DNA from 3 places in the Blautia caccae genome. Region 3 is predicted to be linked to each of the others. Evidence: riboswitches for the same ligand, from Rfam matches in the RefSeq annotation. Region 3 holds a riboswitch; each other region holds the start of a gene.

Region 1 (4,958 bases), on a different contig from region 3:
ACTCAATATATAAATTGCTGTCGCAACATTTTAAGCCGAGTATTGTATAATTCTATATTTATATCATACCATAGAAAAAATATCTGGAACATATCTATTATTAATATTTAACGAACCACGCTTACCTGAGCCATGTTCTGCTGGTGCGGTATCCGGGAGACGGACACAGGCACAAAGGAAACGGGGCTAAAGCGTATCAGAATCCACGATCTACACTATAGTTGTGCCACACTGCTCTATGCAAATGGTGTGGATATGAAATTCATACAGTAATAGCTTTGATATAGTACGCAACTATAGGTAATTTCTCTGTAGTCACTGTTGCGGCAGTTATACAACACAAAAAAGACTCAAACAATTACTTGTTTAAGCCTTTCCTGATTACTGCCGCAGACCGGAATCGAACCGGTACGGGTATCACTACCCACGGGATTTTAAGTCCCGGGCGTCTGCCAGTTCCGCCACTGCGGCAAAAGATATCGGATAGGCGAACCTATCCGATAAAATGGACGGTGGTGGATTCGAACCACCGAAGCAATTTGCAGCAGATTTACAGTCTGTCCCCTTTGGCCACTCGGGAAACCGTCCATGTTTTATTTAGATATGTCAGTTCTCTCTGACAAGATATTATTATAACAGATTTTTTCCAGATTGCAAGGGCTTTTTCGGTATTTATTTGAAATGAAGCGGATAGATAATGGATGGGAAATTTTTATCTATAACAAATTGTGATGTATAAAAAGTTGCAATCCATAAATATTCAAGTATAATAAAGACTTAGAGATTGATCATACAGGATATAAGTTGCTATTGCAGCATGAAAAGAGAAACCGGTGCAAGTCCGGTACGGTCCCGCCACTGTGACAGGGAGCGCTCAGATGTTATGCCACTGGACAGAAGTCCGGGAAGGTATCCGGGTGCGCTGAACTGAAGTCAGGAGAACTGCTTATATCTTTAAGATGTTTCGCACGGCTGATGGGAACTCTTGAAATAAGGGCAGGATTCTGCATTTTTTAGGTAAATTTTGAGAGTTAGGGACAGTCTGTGTATCGGGCTGTCCTTTTTTGATGCGCAGAAGGAACGCGGCTGCATCCGGCAGCGATGCGGACCGCAGATATCTCAGAGCTGTTAATAGCAATGGAGGTGAAAAGGTTGAACAAGAAAAACACAGGCAGAAGGCTGGTCCAGATTGTGATCGTACTGATGGGGATCAGTTTTTTTACATTTGGACTCACCTATCTGTCGCCGGGGGATCCGGCGGAGATCATGTTAACAGAGTGCGGCAATGTGCCCACGCCGGAACTTCTGGAAAAGACAAGGGCTGAACTGGGACTCGACAAACCGTTTCTGGTGCAGTACGGAACCTGGCTGAAGGGAGTGATGACCGGAGATATGGGAACTTCTTATTCTATGAAGGTTCCCGTGGTGGACAAACTGGTATCCTGTTTCCGGCCCACACTGGAACTGGCGCTGGCTTCTCTGGTCATCATGGTGCTGATATCCGTTCCGCTGGGAATCTTATCAGCAGTCTGCCGGAATAAATGGGTGGACTATCTGGTGCGGGCGCTGACCTTCCTTGGAGTATCGGTTCCGAACTTCTGGATCGGACTGATCCTTCTGAGTATATTCGGTGTGACGCTGCGGTGGGTAACCGTTTCCGGGGGAAGCACGGATTTCAAATCCCTGATCCTTCCCGCCGTGACTTTGGCTATTGCCATGTCCGCAAAATACACAAGACAGGTGAGGATAGCTGTTCTGGAGGAACTGAACCAGGATTATGTGACGGGTGCCCGCATGCGGGGAATCAGGGAGCGAACAATTCTGTGGAAGCATGTGCTGCCAAATGCCATGCTGCCGCTGGTGACCCTGCTGGGTCTTTCCCTGGGAAGTCTTCTGGGAGGAACCGCAGTGGTGGAGATCATTTACAACTGGCCGGGCATGGGCAGTATGGCGGTAAAAGCCATTTCCTGCAGGGATTATCCCCTGGTACAGGGCTATGTGCTGTGGATCGCACTGCTCTACATGGGAATCAATCTGCTGGTTGACCTTTCCTATACCCGTCTGGATCCCAGATTAAAGGAGGAGCGGTGATTTGAAGGTATTAAGATTTTTGAAGAACAACAAACAGTTTACCGTCTTTCTTCTTCTGGCCCTGGCAATTGCGGCAATAGCTGTCTTTGCGCCCTGGATCGCTCCGCGGGACCCCTATGATGCTGTGATGAGTGATTCTCTAAAGGAGCCGGGGAGCACTTATGTCTGGGGAACCGACAAGCTGGGGAGGGACGTGCTCTCCAGAGTTATATACGGAACCAGGTCATCCCTGACCATGACGCTGTGTCTGGTGGCGGTCATCTTTGTGGTGGGGACTGCTTTTGGAATTCTGGCGGGATATTTTGGCGGAGCTGTGGACGCTGTGATCATGCGGATTGCGGATATGATGATCTCCTTTCCCGGTCTGGTGCTGGCAATCGCCATAGCAGGTCTTCTGGGGCCCAATATGGTAAATGCCGTTATTGCCATCTCGGCTGTGAGCTGGACAAAATATGCCAGACTTGCCCGCAGTATGGTCCTGAAGATCAAACAGAACCTGTATATTGAGGCGGCTGTTGTAACAGGAACGAAAAGGGGCAGCATAATTATGAAATATGTGATCCCCAACATGATCACAACCATGGTGGTGACAGCAGCCACAGATATTGGGACCATGATGCTGGAGTTGGCATCCCTGTCCTTTTTGGGATTCGGGGCGCAGGCGCCCACCCCGGAATGGGGGCTGATGCTCAATGAGGGCAGAACCTACATATCCAAAGCCCCCTGGCTGATGATCTATCCCGGCATTGCCATTGTAGTCGTTGTGGTCGTCTTCAATATGCTGGGCGACAGTATCCGGGATATCCTGGACCCAAAACAAGAGTAAAACAGAAGGAGAAAAGAGATATGGATCAATTTTACAGAAAAATCATGTGTGCCCTGCTGGCGGGAAGTCTTGCAGCGGGATTGCTGGCAGGCTGCGGAAACAGCGCCGGGGAAAAGGCGGATACAGAGGATACGGCAGCTTCCGGGGAGAACTCCGCCTTAGATAAAACAGGCGGAGACGGCGGTGAGATCACCATAGGCGTTACAAGCTTTGCGGATACTCTGGAGCCTACAGAGCAGTATTTCAGCTGGGTGGTGTCCAGATACGGAGTCGGGGAGACGCTGGTGCGTTTTGATGAAAACGGCGAGATCATGCCCTGCCTGGCAGAGAGTTGGGAGATCAGCGAGGACCAGCTCACCTGGACGTTTAAGATTCGTGAGGGAGTCAAGTTCTCTAATGGGGATGACATGACACCAGAGCTTGTGAAAGCATCCTTGGAACGTACCTTTGAGCTCAGCGACAGGGCAGTCTCCTTCTTTGAGCCTGCATCCATGGAGGTGGACGGACAGAACCTGCTTATCAAGACAAAAGAGCCGGTGGCCATCCTGCCGGGAAGTCTGGCAGACCCGCTGTTCCTCATTGTGGATACCCAGGCGGATACGGACGCCTTTGCCATGGAAGGTCCCATCTGTACCGGACCTTACGCAGTGGAATCTTTCAGCCCCACAGATTCCTGCGTTGTAGTCCGCAACGAATATTACTGGGATGGGGAAGTGCCTCTTGACAAGGTGACGCTTAAGTGCATAGATGACCAGACAACGCGTTCCATGGCCCTGCAGACAGATGAAGTGCAGATCGCGTACAATCTGAAGACGGAGAATCTGGCAGATTTTGAGGACAGCGGGGAATATAATATACAGCAGTTAGAGTCCCTGCGGTCCACCTATGCCTTTATGAACCAGAATGGCGTGCTTGGTGATAAAGCACTGCGCCAGGCGGTCATCAGAGGGCTGGATAAGGAAACTTACTGTGATACCCTGCTGGAAGGCGGAGCCACAGCGGGAAAAGCTCCGGTTCCCCCCACACTTGATTTTGGCTTCGATGAGCTGAAGGATGAAAACGCATATGACCCGGACGGCGCGAAAGCGCTTCTGGAGGAAGCAGGTTACAAGGATACAGACGGGGATGGATTTGTGGAGACACCTTCCGGAGAAAAACTGGAGCTGAATTTTGTCATATATACAAGCCGCGAGGAGCTCAATGTCTACGCGCAGGCAGCACAGGCGAGCCTGAAGGATATCGGAATCAATGTAAAATTGAATACAGTCAGCTATGAGACTCTGCTTGACATGAGAGATTCCGGAGAATTTGACATGCTCATCTGGAATGTCCTGGTGGCAAACACCGGTGACCCGGAAAAATATCTCCGTGAGAACTGGTACAGCACCTCATCCTCCAACCAGATGGGATACAGCAATCCGCAGGTGGATGAGCTTCTGGACCAGCTTGTCACAGAATTTAATGAGGATACAAGAAAGAATCTGATCATGCAGATACAGCAGCTCATCATGGATGACGCGGCAACGGTGTTCTTCGGCTATGAGACCACCTATCTGTTTTCATCAAAAAGTGTGACAGGGGTGAAGATGTATCCCATGGATTATTATTGGCTGACCAAGGACATTTCCCTGGCTGAATAGAGGAGAGGATATGCTTGAGATCAAGGATTTGACAGTCCGTTACGGAAAGCAGGAGCCCACAGTGGAGAGTTTTCAGCTTTCCATGAAAAAAGGCGAGATTGTCAGCATAGTAGGTGAGAGCGGCAGCGGCAAGACAACGGTGATCCGGGCAGTGCTGGGAGCGCTCCCCGGTTCGGGATATATAAGCGCCGGTGAGATATATTTCCAAGGGGAGGCACTCACACAGAAATCCGGGGAGGAGTGGCGAAATCTGAGAGGAACCAGAATGTCCATGATCTTCCAGGACTGCGGCGGAACCCTCAACCCCATTCGGAAGATCGGAAAACAGTATGTGGAGTATATCTGTACCCACAGCAGAGTTACCAGACCGCAGGCCTGGAACAAGGCTGCAGAAATGCTGA
Region 2 (4,958 bases), on a different contig from region 3:
GGAAGCATCTCCTCCGGCTCAAAATATCTGGAAATCCTGTGGGTAAGCCCCAGCCTTTTAAGGCCCGCCGCTGCCAGCACCAGCGCGCTGTATTCCCCGCTGTCCAGTTTCCGAAGCCGCGTCTGCACATTTCCTCTGACACTCCTGCACTCCATATCCGGGAATAATTCCCGAAGCTGCAGGGTACGCCTGAGACTGGAACAGCCGATGGGCTTTGTCCTGTCAAGCTCGGTCACTCCCTCCGGGAGCACCAGCGCATCTCTGGGGTCCTCTCTTTTTGAAAAGGCAAGAAGGGGCAGTTCATCCGGAACCTCCATGGGCATATCTTTCAGGCTGTGCACGGAAAGTTCACTTCTTCCGTCCAGAAGCGCCCGGTCCAGTTCTTTTACAAACAGTCCCTTTCCCCCCACTTTGTCAAGGGTTCGGTCCAGAATGATATCCCCTGTTGTCTTCATGGTGAGAAGCTCCGCCTTCAGTCCCTCATTGTTCTTCTCTATGTAGTCCTTCACCATTTCGCTCTGTATCACAGCAAGCCGGCTCTCCCGGCTGCCGATTACCACTGTCCTGCTGTTCATGCTCTACCTCCCGGCGTTTTCAAAAATTCTTCCACTTTTTCCCGCATCTGTCTTGTCTTTTTATGATCTTTTCCCGCCGCGTTAAATCCAATGACCACGCCATCATGGCAGATAAGTCCCGGGAAATGAAAATCACACTTGTTCTGGTCACTGGCTGTATTCACCAGTATGCCCAGACACTTGCAGGCACTGTAAATATCATCATTTACTCTGCTGTCATCTGTGGCTGCCAGAGCCAAATCCGCGTCATACAGATCTTCCCGCCGGTATTCTTTCTGTTTCCAGATAAGCTCCCCCTTCTCTGCAAGCTCCCGGATCTCCGGCTGTACAAGAGGAGCGATCACCACCAGCTCCCCCACAAATCCCAGAAGGCTTGTGATCCTTCTGGCAGCGATCTTTCCTCCGCCGATGACCACGGCTTTTTTCTGTGTCAGGTCTGTATACAGGGGAAACAGTTTTTTCTCAGTCTTCATAAACCTTCTCCAATCCGGCCACGCACTCCATAAACGCGTCCTGTTCCAGGGAGTCCCGCAGGCCGAAGATCATTTTGTTCACCACTTTTCCGGCTGCCGTGTCAATGGCTTTCAGGAGTTTTTCCCTGTCACTGTCCTCCATGGGCGTCTTTTTTAAGATTTTCAGAATCCGCGCGTTCAGATCCTCCACTGCCTCTGTCTTGATATCCTGGATTCTCGGAAATACATCGCGCCCTGAAAACCAATTATAAAATTCCGACATCTGCTCATCCAAAATGGCCCCCGCCTTCTGCATGCTGGCCCGGAGTCTTGGGGAGGCAGCATCGATCTTGAAGCTGTCAATGTCATAGAGCGTCACATTCTGCAGCTCTCCCACCTCCGGGTCAATATCTCTTGGCACAGCCAGGTCGATCAGTATCACATGATGGGGAACCTCTGCGTTTTCAAAAAGCTCTTTTGTTATGGTGCAGTTCGGGCTGGCTGTGGCGGATACCACCAGATCACATTTTGGCAGCAGTTCCATTCTGTCGCCGTAGTTGATACGCTCACACCCCTGGGGAATGGTCACAATGCCGCTCCGGTACTGACGGACGGTCACGGTCACATCAGCGCCTGCTTCTTTCAGAGCCAGTGCTGTCACCTTTCCCATCTCCCCGTTGCCGATGACCATGCAGGTTTTTCCCTGAATGGAAAATCCCTGGTTTTCCAGCCTGTCAATGGCCTGATGGATGACAGAGGTATTGGCCCTTGAAAATACCACTTCTGTCTTAACCTTCTTCGCCGCCGTCACTGCCATCCGAAAAAGCACCTCCAGCACACCGTCCGTACAGTAGGCATCCCTGGAAAGAGTCAGTGCGTCCTTCACCTGGGTAATGATCTGGTCCTCCGCCAGAATCTGGGATTTCAGGCCGCTGGTCAGATAAAACAGATGCTCCACAGCCTCCCTTCCTTCCCTTGTGATAAAATACTCCCGGTATTCCTCCTCGGGAACTTCTTTTTCTCTGCATAAAAAGCTAAGAAGGGACCCCTCCCAGTCTTCCTGCACACTGGCCCAGATCTCCATCCGGTTGCAGGTCGACAAAATAATACACCCTAAGATGTCCCTGTCTTCTTTCAGACGCTCCATAGCGCTCACCGCATTTTTTTTGGTGAAAGAAAATCTGGCCCGGACATCTACGGATGCTCTGCTGTGATCAATTCCAATCATGGAAATACTCATAGTTCCTACACTCCATATCTTTCGTTTCCGTTTTTTAGATGCCGCGGTCATAAAATATGACTGTTCCAAATCTTATACGGCACCTGCTGTTTTTTCATATTAGCACAGAATGAAAACGGGTGCAACATCTTGTTCCCCGTATACCCGGCAGGAAGATCTGGTGCCATAATAGTTTTCTGATTTTTCTTGTCGAATTCAATTGACAAAAAACTTCCGGGGAGATACAATAATCACAGAATTGAGTGTGCACAGGTGTCCGCTTTTGCGGAAGAATAGGAAAGTTGAGTTAAAAGCTCACACGGTCACGCCGCTGTGAGGGAAGAGCTGCATTTTATAATGTCACTGGGAAACTGGGAAGGCAAAATGCAGCGATGAGGCCCGAGTCAGAAGACCTGCCTGTCACAAACGATTTACACAATGGTTACGAACGATGGCCTTGTGTAAGAACAGGCGGATACGGCATTTATTCTTTGTATAAAGTCACCTGCCCCGCGTTTGTTCTTCTGATGGCCTGTCGGTATTTCTGCCGCCAGGTTTTTTTATACCCTTTTTGGCCTTTTGCCGGTTAAAGGGTAAGGCTTTATTACTCGATCAGAAGGAGGAAAAGACAAAATGAGTAAGAAACAGAAAAAAATCATTGTACTGGCAAGCATGTTCGCACTGACCTTTGGTATCGTGCCCAACGTCAGCGCCATGCACATCATGGAAGGTTATCTTCCCGGAGGGTTCTGCATCGCATGGGGTGTCATCTGCGTACCATTCCTGATCGCAGGATTCATGTCCATCAAGAAAACCCTGAATGAACACAGAAACCTGATCACCCTGCTGGCAATGTCAGGAGCGTTCGTGTTCGTTATCTCATCTCTGAAGATCCCGTCAGTGACAGGAAGCTGTTCCCATATGACAGGAACCGGACTGGGAGCCATCCTTTTCGGTCCCAGCGCAGTTTCTATTCTGGGTATTATCGTGCTGCTCTTCCAGGCAATCCTGCTGGCACACGGCGGACTCACCACACTGGGCGCCAATACTTTTTCCATGGCCATCGCAGGACCTTTTGTATCCTACGGAATTTTCTTCGTATGTAAAAAATGCAGGGTAAACAAGCATATTTCCATTTTCCTTGCAGCAACTCTGGGTGATTTATTTACATACTGCGTTACTGCTGTTCAGATGGCCCTGGCTCATCATGCAGATACCACGATCATGGGCGCCATGGGAAAATTCCTGCTGGTGTTCGCACCCACACAGTTACCTCTGGCAATTATCGAAGGCATCATCACAGTTCTTATTATCATGGGTCTTGAAACCTATGCGAAACCGGAACTTCGTACCATCGGTTTTTTAAAGGAGGCAAAGTAATATGAAAAAAACAGTGATCGGATTATTAGTTGTGATTCTCTTAATTGCGTTTGTTCCGCTTTTTGCATTAAAAGATGCAGAATTCGGCGGCTCTGATGATGCCGGCAGCCAGGTAGTTGAGGAAGTGGATTCCGGCTTCCAGCCCATCGCGGAACCGCTCCTTGAAAAAATGCTTGGCCGCGAGCTTCCGGGCGAAGTGGAAAGTCTTCTGTTCTGCGTACAGTCTTCCATCGGAGTGGGCATTCTGGCCTTCTTTATGGGACGTTTTGTAGAAAGAAAGAAGCTGGGAAAAGGCGAATGATACTTTTCATCCGGCGAAAGGAGTAACTTATGATAACCATTGATAAGCTTTGCTATACTTCCAAGCTTAGATATGAAAATGCCGGTGAAAAGTTTGCGTTTGCGATGATTACACTTCTTTTTTGTGTAATGAGTCGTTCCATCGTGGTCGCATGCATTGTTTTAGCAGTTACAGGGATTCTCACCGTTTATAAGGGGGGAATCCCTTTTTCCCGCTATCTGCACTTTATGACTGTGCCGCTGGCTTTCCTGATTCTGAGCACCATTGCCATTGTTCTGAATGTAAAGCACGAACCGCTGGACCTGTTTGCCATCCCAATCGGGAGCTTATATCTCACAGGAAGTCTGGATGCCCTGCTCTACGCTCTGCAGTTGATCCTGACGGCACTTTCCGCAGTCTCCTGCCTGTATTTTCTGTCCATGACAACACCTATGCCGGACATCTTAAATGTACTGGGAAAGCTCCACTGTCCCAAACTGATGATCGAGCTTATGCTGCTCATCTACCGGTTCATCTTCGTGCTGCTGGACACTGCGTATTATATTTCCACATCACAGAACAGCCGCCTTGGAAACAGGGATTACAGGACAAGCTTAAAGTCCTTCGGCTCCCTTGGCTCTGTTTTGATGATTCGGGCAGTAAAGCGCTCCAATGCCCTCTACAGTGCCATGGAAGCACGCTGCTATGACGGCACCATCCATGTTTTGAATGAAACCTATCCTCCTAAGAAAAAAGTGATTGTGTGGATTGTTTTATTTGAAATCTTTTTATTTTCCATCATGATCTGGAGGAGGTTCTTCACATGAACAATGACATTATACTGAAAGCAGAGAATTTATATTTTTCTTATGACGATGAAAATTCCCATTCGTTAAACGGTCTCAGTCTGGAAATCAAACGCGGACAAAAAGTTGCGTTTATGGGTTCCAACGGTTCCGGAAAATCCACTTTCTTTTTATGCTGCAACGGCATTCACCGCCCCTCCTCCGGTACCCTGTACTTTGACGGAGAACCGGTCACCTATGACAAGA
Region 3 (4,958 bases):
ATTCAAGGGAACATCAACTGCAAGACCGGACTGCAATACCCAGGGCTTACGGCCCGAATTGGAAAATCCGAACATGTTCATGCCTGTGGATACTTCCACACAGTCAAGATGCAGTTTCTGACGAACATCCTCTTCCACTTCCCCCAATAACTGAAGAGGTTCGTTGATCTTTACTCTTTTTTCCTCCAGGCCCAGTGCCCTCCTTAACCGGTCAAGAGCATTTGCATTGATTCCGGTAATTGGTGTCGACCCCATATCTACGACCACTTCTTCCGGCTCAATATGATTCAGTGTCTGATTCAGCCTTTCTCTGCTGGTTGCCATTTTTCTTCCTCCTCCAATGTAGTTCATCAAAGAATTTTACTATCTCGAGTTTCATAAAACCCTTTGAAATTTATTAGTAAAAGCATACGCTTAAAACTAATCTTTTCTTTCGTGTCCGTGCACGATAAAGGTTAAATTTTTTCTCTTTACCCTTGATCGGATAAAGAGAAATTTTCATAAGTTATATTTTGTTGCTATAAATATATGCGTCTTTATTGTAGATTCCTTTGGTTTTGTGCCATATAAAAGATAACGCCCTAAAATTTCAACTCCCAGAAATCCCTGCCTGAAGGGCTCCTGACAAATGGTGGCTGAGACAACACCGGATTTCAAATTTTCCCGCACAATATCCGTAAGGTCATACGTTACTATACGGAGCTTTCTTCCGCAGTCCGACTCACGGACGGCCTTTATACCACCCTCCACACCTGCTGATGCAAAACAGATCGTAGTCAGTTCAGGCTTCTCTTTCAGCAGCGCTTTCACCTGTTCATATGATTTCTGGTCATCGTCGTCATTCTCAATAACTGCTTCCACTGTTATATTACTGTAATCTCTTTTCAGGGTTTTCTTTATTCCCCTGAGACGCTGCTCCTGTGCCATGACCATACTGGAACCGATGATCAGGGCGACATGTTCCTCGAATCCATTGCTCATCATACCCAGCAGTTCACCTGCCACACATCCGCTGGTTATATAATCGCACCCCACATACGCAAGATGTTTTACACTGGATATGTCTGTATTTATAGTCACTACCGGTATATTTGCGTCTTCCAAATCCTGAATCTTCTGCGCCACATTTTGGGAATTAACCGGAGTTATTACAAGACCGGATATTTTTTCTGCCAGAAGTCCATCTATTTCTTTTAGTAAAAGGTCTGCGTCAAACCCTTTAATCTTTCTGACAATATTCTGTATTCCAAAGTGCCCCATTTCCTCCAGTGCGTTGTTGACACCATTGATAACATCATTAAAAAAGGGATTGCCTTCCGAACAAAGGATTACTCCTATTGTCTTGGTATACTTTTTATTTGCCAGTGTTCTGGCTGCCATATCGGGCTTATACCCCAGCTCATCTGCTATTTTTATGATTCTTTCCGCTACCTGCGGATTTACACCCGGCCTGTGATTTAAGGCCCGGTCCACTGTCCCTCTTGATACATTCGCTGCTTCTGCGACTTCTCGGATTGTAACTTTCATGGTTTCTCCTACACCGTGTCCGTGCACGTTTAATAATTGTATTATAATCTATACAATCGCTTTTGGCAATTGTCTATAATATGCGAAATTTGTCATTAAATTTCGTGAATATTTACTAATTTTGGGGAATGCTCTGTCTCAATCAGCAGATATGATACAAAACACATTAAAAAAATGGTACTCCATTTACGAAGTACCATCTAATATTCATATAATTATCAGTCCGGACTGCTCCGTATCTGACCTTCTCTGCAATCCGTTATTTCTTATTTTTTATCAAAAAGATACATACTAAAAAACGAAACCACATCCCCATTCCACTGCATATTCATATTGCAGTGTTTCGCCATCTTCGCCGCATCTATACAATACGCAGACAGACAGGAAAAACGATTCTGCTCCTGCACGCATGGTTTTCCTTCCGGCATATTACATGCGTCGCACAGGTTGCAGGGTCCGCACATGACGAACATGCCGTCCTCATCCAGTCCTCTTCTCTTGAGTTCTTCTACTGTGCGCAGTGTCATCCGGGTGTGTATCTTCTTGATTTGTTTTGTCTCCGCATCATCAAAGATGTTGTTAACAGGTGTTCTGGACTGGAAAACTACCGCCTGGCGGTACTGCATAACTCTGTTCTCCATCTCTTCGGGGGTTCCGCAGTAGGGTGGACATCCATAGTTATTGCCATAATTTCCACAGTCGTTCTGTTCGCAGAACTTGCGGAACTCATGTTCAAATTCTAAATCTTCCGTGTTCATTACGGCGGCTTTCGCAAACCCCGCATCCTCAGCGACTGCAATCAAATCTTCTTCACGCATATTACTGATTCTCCCTTCTGAATCCCTCCGGTCTGTCTCGCACGGACGCTCTGCCGGCTGTCCCTGTCATAAATAAAGCTGCTGACAGGCAGTTATCCCGCAGCAGCTTCTAACACTATTTCCTTTACCTGCAGGAGGCCCATGAGCGGATGATGTCAGACCAATCTATACATTTGGGGTGCGGAGGATAAAACATATAGAAGCAAAATCGTCTCTTGGGCTCCTCCTGCTTTTCATGGATGCATAAATTCCTCACACAGGTTCCCGTTTCGTTCACGTTCTAAGCAGGCATTCCATATCAAATAACATAATGGATGGAAAACTTTCTTCGGAAGTCTCAACCTTTTACTCATCCAAGCAGGTTTCCTGACTCACGGATCTTCGTTCGGCGCTCCTTCTCATATAATCTCTTATACAATGGACTTATGCGCTTCGCTCCCCGCTCACAGTGACCGGATCGTCCAGGACTTACACCTGATTCCCTTTTCACCAGGATTTTCTAAAAGAGGGCAAAACTAAATCCTGATGCACTTGGCAAGCTGATATGGAATTTATACACATGATTACTTTAGCACAATGGCCGGTATCTGTCAATTCTTCCGGCTCATATTCTTTCTTTAATCGCAAAAATAATATGATCCATGAGAACAGCATCCTCTCCCATACGGGGACTGTCCATCCCGAATGCACACAGAAGCTTCCTCTCCGCATCCAGCACTTCCCTTTCCTTCAGCATCCCCCACTCCCTCTCATCCAGCAGATGCGCTTCAAGAGCGGCCCATGAAACTGCATCTCCGCAGCCGGCCCACTCTTCTGCCTGCCGCTTAAAATCCGCCTGTTCTGACGGCTCTATGACGCCCGTCTCCACAGCACGGGAGGCTGCCGCATCTGCCGTTATGCAGAATCTCTCCAGCCTTCGGAAGACATTGTGCTGCATCCTGGCACCTGCGCCGGTCTGCAGAAACAGGGATTCCATCACAGCCTCTTTCACCGCACATCCTATCATTTCTCCTATTTTGCTGTGTGCGCCCGTCTCCGTGATCTTAAAATCAGACTCCATGTCAGCCACAATGATCGTGCCGTCTGTACCGGAACCCGTGGCGAGCCCGTGGGAATATCTGCTGGCTATGCACAGCTCCTGAATCGCGGCTGTTTTTGCCTCTGTACAGGTTATCAGGGCCTTGGCAATGGCTCCGTCTGTCAGGTCCGCATTCAGGAAGATCATAAGATTGATTGTTCCCAGTGTATGCCTGCATTCCCCGTCCAGGTCCACCCAGGCCCCGTCCTTCTCGTACCAGGATGCCCGGTCCCCTGCACGCCCGCCGTTGACTTCAATACCGCCTGTTGCGATCACACTGACGGCAATATCCCTGTACTGTGTCCTGACATAAGAGGCATTTTTCATAGAGGCGGCTGTCATAATACCTGATGACGAGTCCGCTGACAAACCTATGATGCTGTCAGAGACATAACGCATATGACTTTCATAGGTCCCTCCCTCAAGCCGTATCTCCTTTTCTCCCTCCTGTCCGCCGTCATAATTATATACAGCTTTTAAGTCTGTCCTCAATCCCCCGTTCTGGGGCGAGGTGCTCAGAACCTTCCTTTTTCCTCCGAAAACCGCGGCAATATATTTTTCATCTCTATAGAGTTTATCCCCTTTGCCGGGCAGAAACCTTTTATCCTGCATCATATATCTTTTCCTTTTCGCCGTCCTTATACTTTTTAATCCTTCCGTACCCCGTGAATGACAAGCCTTACGGATGCGTCACTGGTACAGGTGGCCAGGGTCACCACTTTATCCTTGATCGTCACTTCCACACCCAGCTTCTCTTCTGAAGCGTCCAGTATGGTCTGCAGAAACTGCTGATGCGCCTGCTCGTTTTCAAACTTGATCTGGAATGCCATATCTTTTTTTGTGGCGTTGGCATCATGATAGGAGAATATCCGGTATCTGCTCCAGCCATCCGCTGTATAGATCCAGAAATACGGGTTCTCTTTGACGGTCCCCTCATCCCGTATGTTCTTCATACTGCCGAACATGGAGCCATCCCTCATGTTGTGGCCGAAGATGAAGGTATTTGCATCTGAAAAATCCTTATTTCCGTACGCATCCAGAAAAATACTTCCCACCGCGTTCTTATCCCCGGAAAATGTATGCTTGATATAATATGTATTATCCTCATCCTGCATGACCGGATAGTTAATACCAAGAGCCGGGTAATAGAGCCAGGCCACCGTGTCCGGATTCTCCTTCTGAAGAGCCTTCAGATCCACCTGCACATCCGGAACATCCGCATCCCCGTCATCCTTCTTCGGATCAGCCGGAACATCCTCTGCCTGATCCATACCGGCAGTCTTCTGCACCCGGGCATATTCCTCCCCGGCCCGTTTATACTGCTTCTGCAGGGATATCATATTGAAGACTCCATAGGCGATGATGCATACCGCACACAGTATCACAATATTCAGAATCCTATTTTTTTTCTTTTTATCCGCAGACTTTATGTCTTCCGCTTCTTTCTCTTCCGTCCTTTTCTCTTCTGTCATACTCTACTCCTCAATCAAACCGTATTTTATTTTGATTCTCTCCAGCTTCTCGATCATGGGTTT

The links. Region 3 has a riboswitch for cobalamin ahead of WMO65_RS09645 (DUF2284 domain-containing protein). Riboswitches for the same ligand answer to the same signal wherever they lie in the genome.
Region 1: it holds a riboswitch for cobalamin, as region 3 does, so the genes downstream of both, nikB (nickel ABC transporter permease) here and WMO65_RS09645 (DUF2284 domain-containing protein) in region 3, are expected to answer to the same signal.
Region 2: it holds a riboswitch for cobalamin, as region 3 does, so the genes downstream of both, WMO65_RS09010 (energy-coupling factor ABC transporter permease) here and WMO65_RS09645 (DUF2284 domain-containing protein) in region 3, are expected to answer to the same signal.

What each region holds. Positions count from the first base shown of each region.
Region 1 covers NZ_JBBMFP010000016.1:55,725-60,682, forward strand. Annotated here, with positions in the region: tRNA gene WMO65_RS17015 (tRNA-Leu) at 386-471, opposite strand; tRNA gene WMO65_RS17020 (tRNA-Tyr) at 507-588, opposite strand; cobalamin riboswitch at 785-964, shown strand; gene nikB (nickel ABC transporter permease) at 1,153-2,091, shown strand; gene nikC (nickel transporter permease) at 2,093-2,917, shown strand; gene WMO65_RS17035 (ABC transporter substrate-binding protein) at 2,938-4,557, shown strand; gene WMO65_RS17040 (ABC transporter ATP-binding protein) at 4,568-4,958, shown strand, end outside.
Region 2 covers NZ_JBBMFP010000006.1:219,508-224,465, forward strand. Annotated here, with positions in the region: partial or broken gene hemC (hydroxymethylbilane synthase) at 1-575, opposite strand, end outside; gene WMO65_RS09000 (precorrin-2 dehydrogenase/sirohydrochlorin ferrochelatase family protein) at 572-1,048, opposite strand; gene hemA (glutamyl-tRNA reductase) at 1,038-2,267, opposite strand; cobalamin riboswitch at 2,501-2,681, shown strand; gene WMO65_RS09010 (energy-coupling factor ABC transporter permease) at 2,880-3,626, shown strand; gene WMO65_RS09015 (energy-coupling factor ABC transporter substrate-binding protein) at 3,628-3,927, shown strand; gene cbiQ (cobalt ECF transporter T component CbiQ) at 3,957-4,733, shown strand; partial or broken gene WMO65_RS09025 (energy-coupling factor ABC transporter ATP-binding protein) at 4,730-4,958, shown strand, end outside.
Region 3 covers NZ_JBBMFP010000007.1:132,764-137,721, reverse strand. Annotated here, with positions in the region: gene WMO65_RS09655 (uroporphyrinogen decarboxylase family protein) at 1-324, opposite strand, end outside; gene WMO65_RS09650 (LacI family DNA-binding transcriptional regulator) at 499-1,527, opposite strand; gene WMO65_RS09645 (DUF2284 domain-containing protein) at 1,794-2,345, opposite strand; cobalamin riboswitch at 2,685-2,875, opposite strand; gene WMO65_RS09640 (adenosylcobinamide amidohydrolase) at 2,950-4,038, opposite strand; gene srtB (class B sortase) at 4,071-4,895, opposite strand; gene WMO65_RS09630 (ECF transporter S component) at 4,899-4,958, opposite strand, start outside.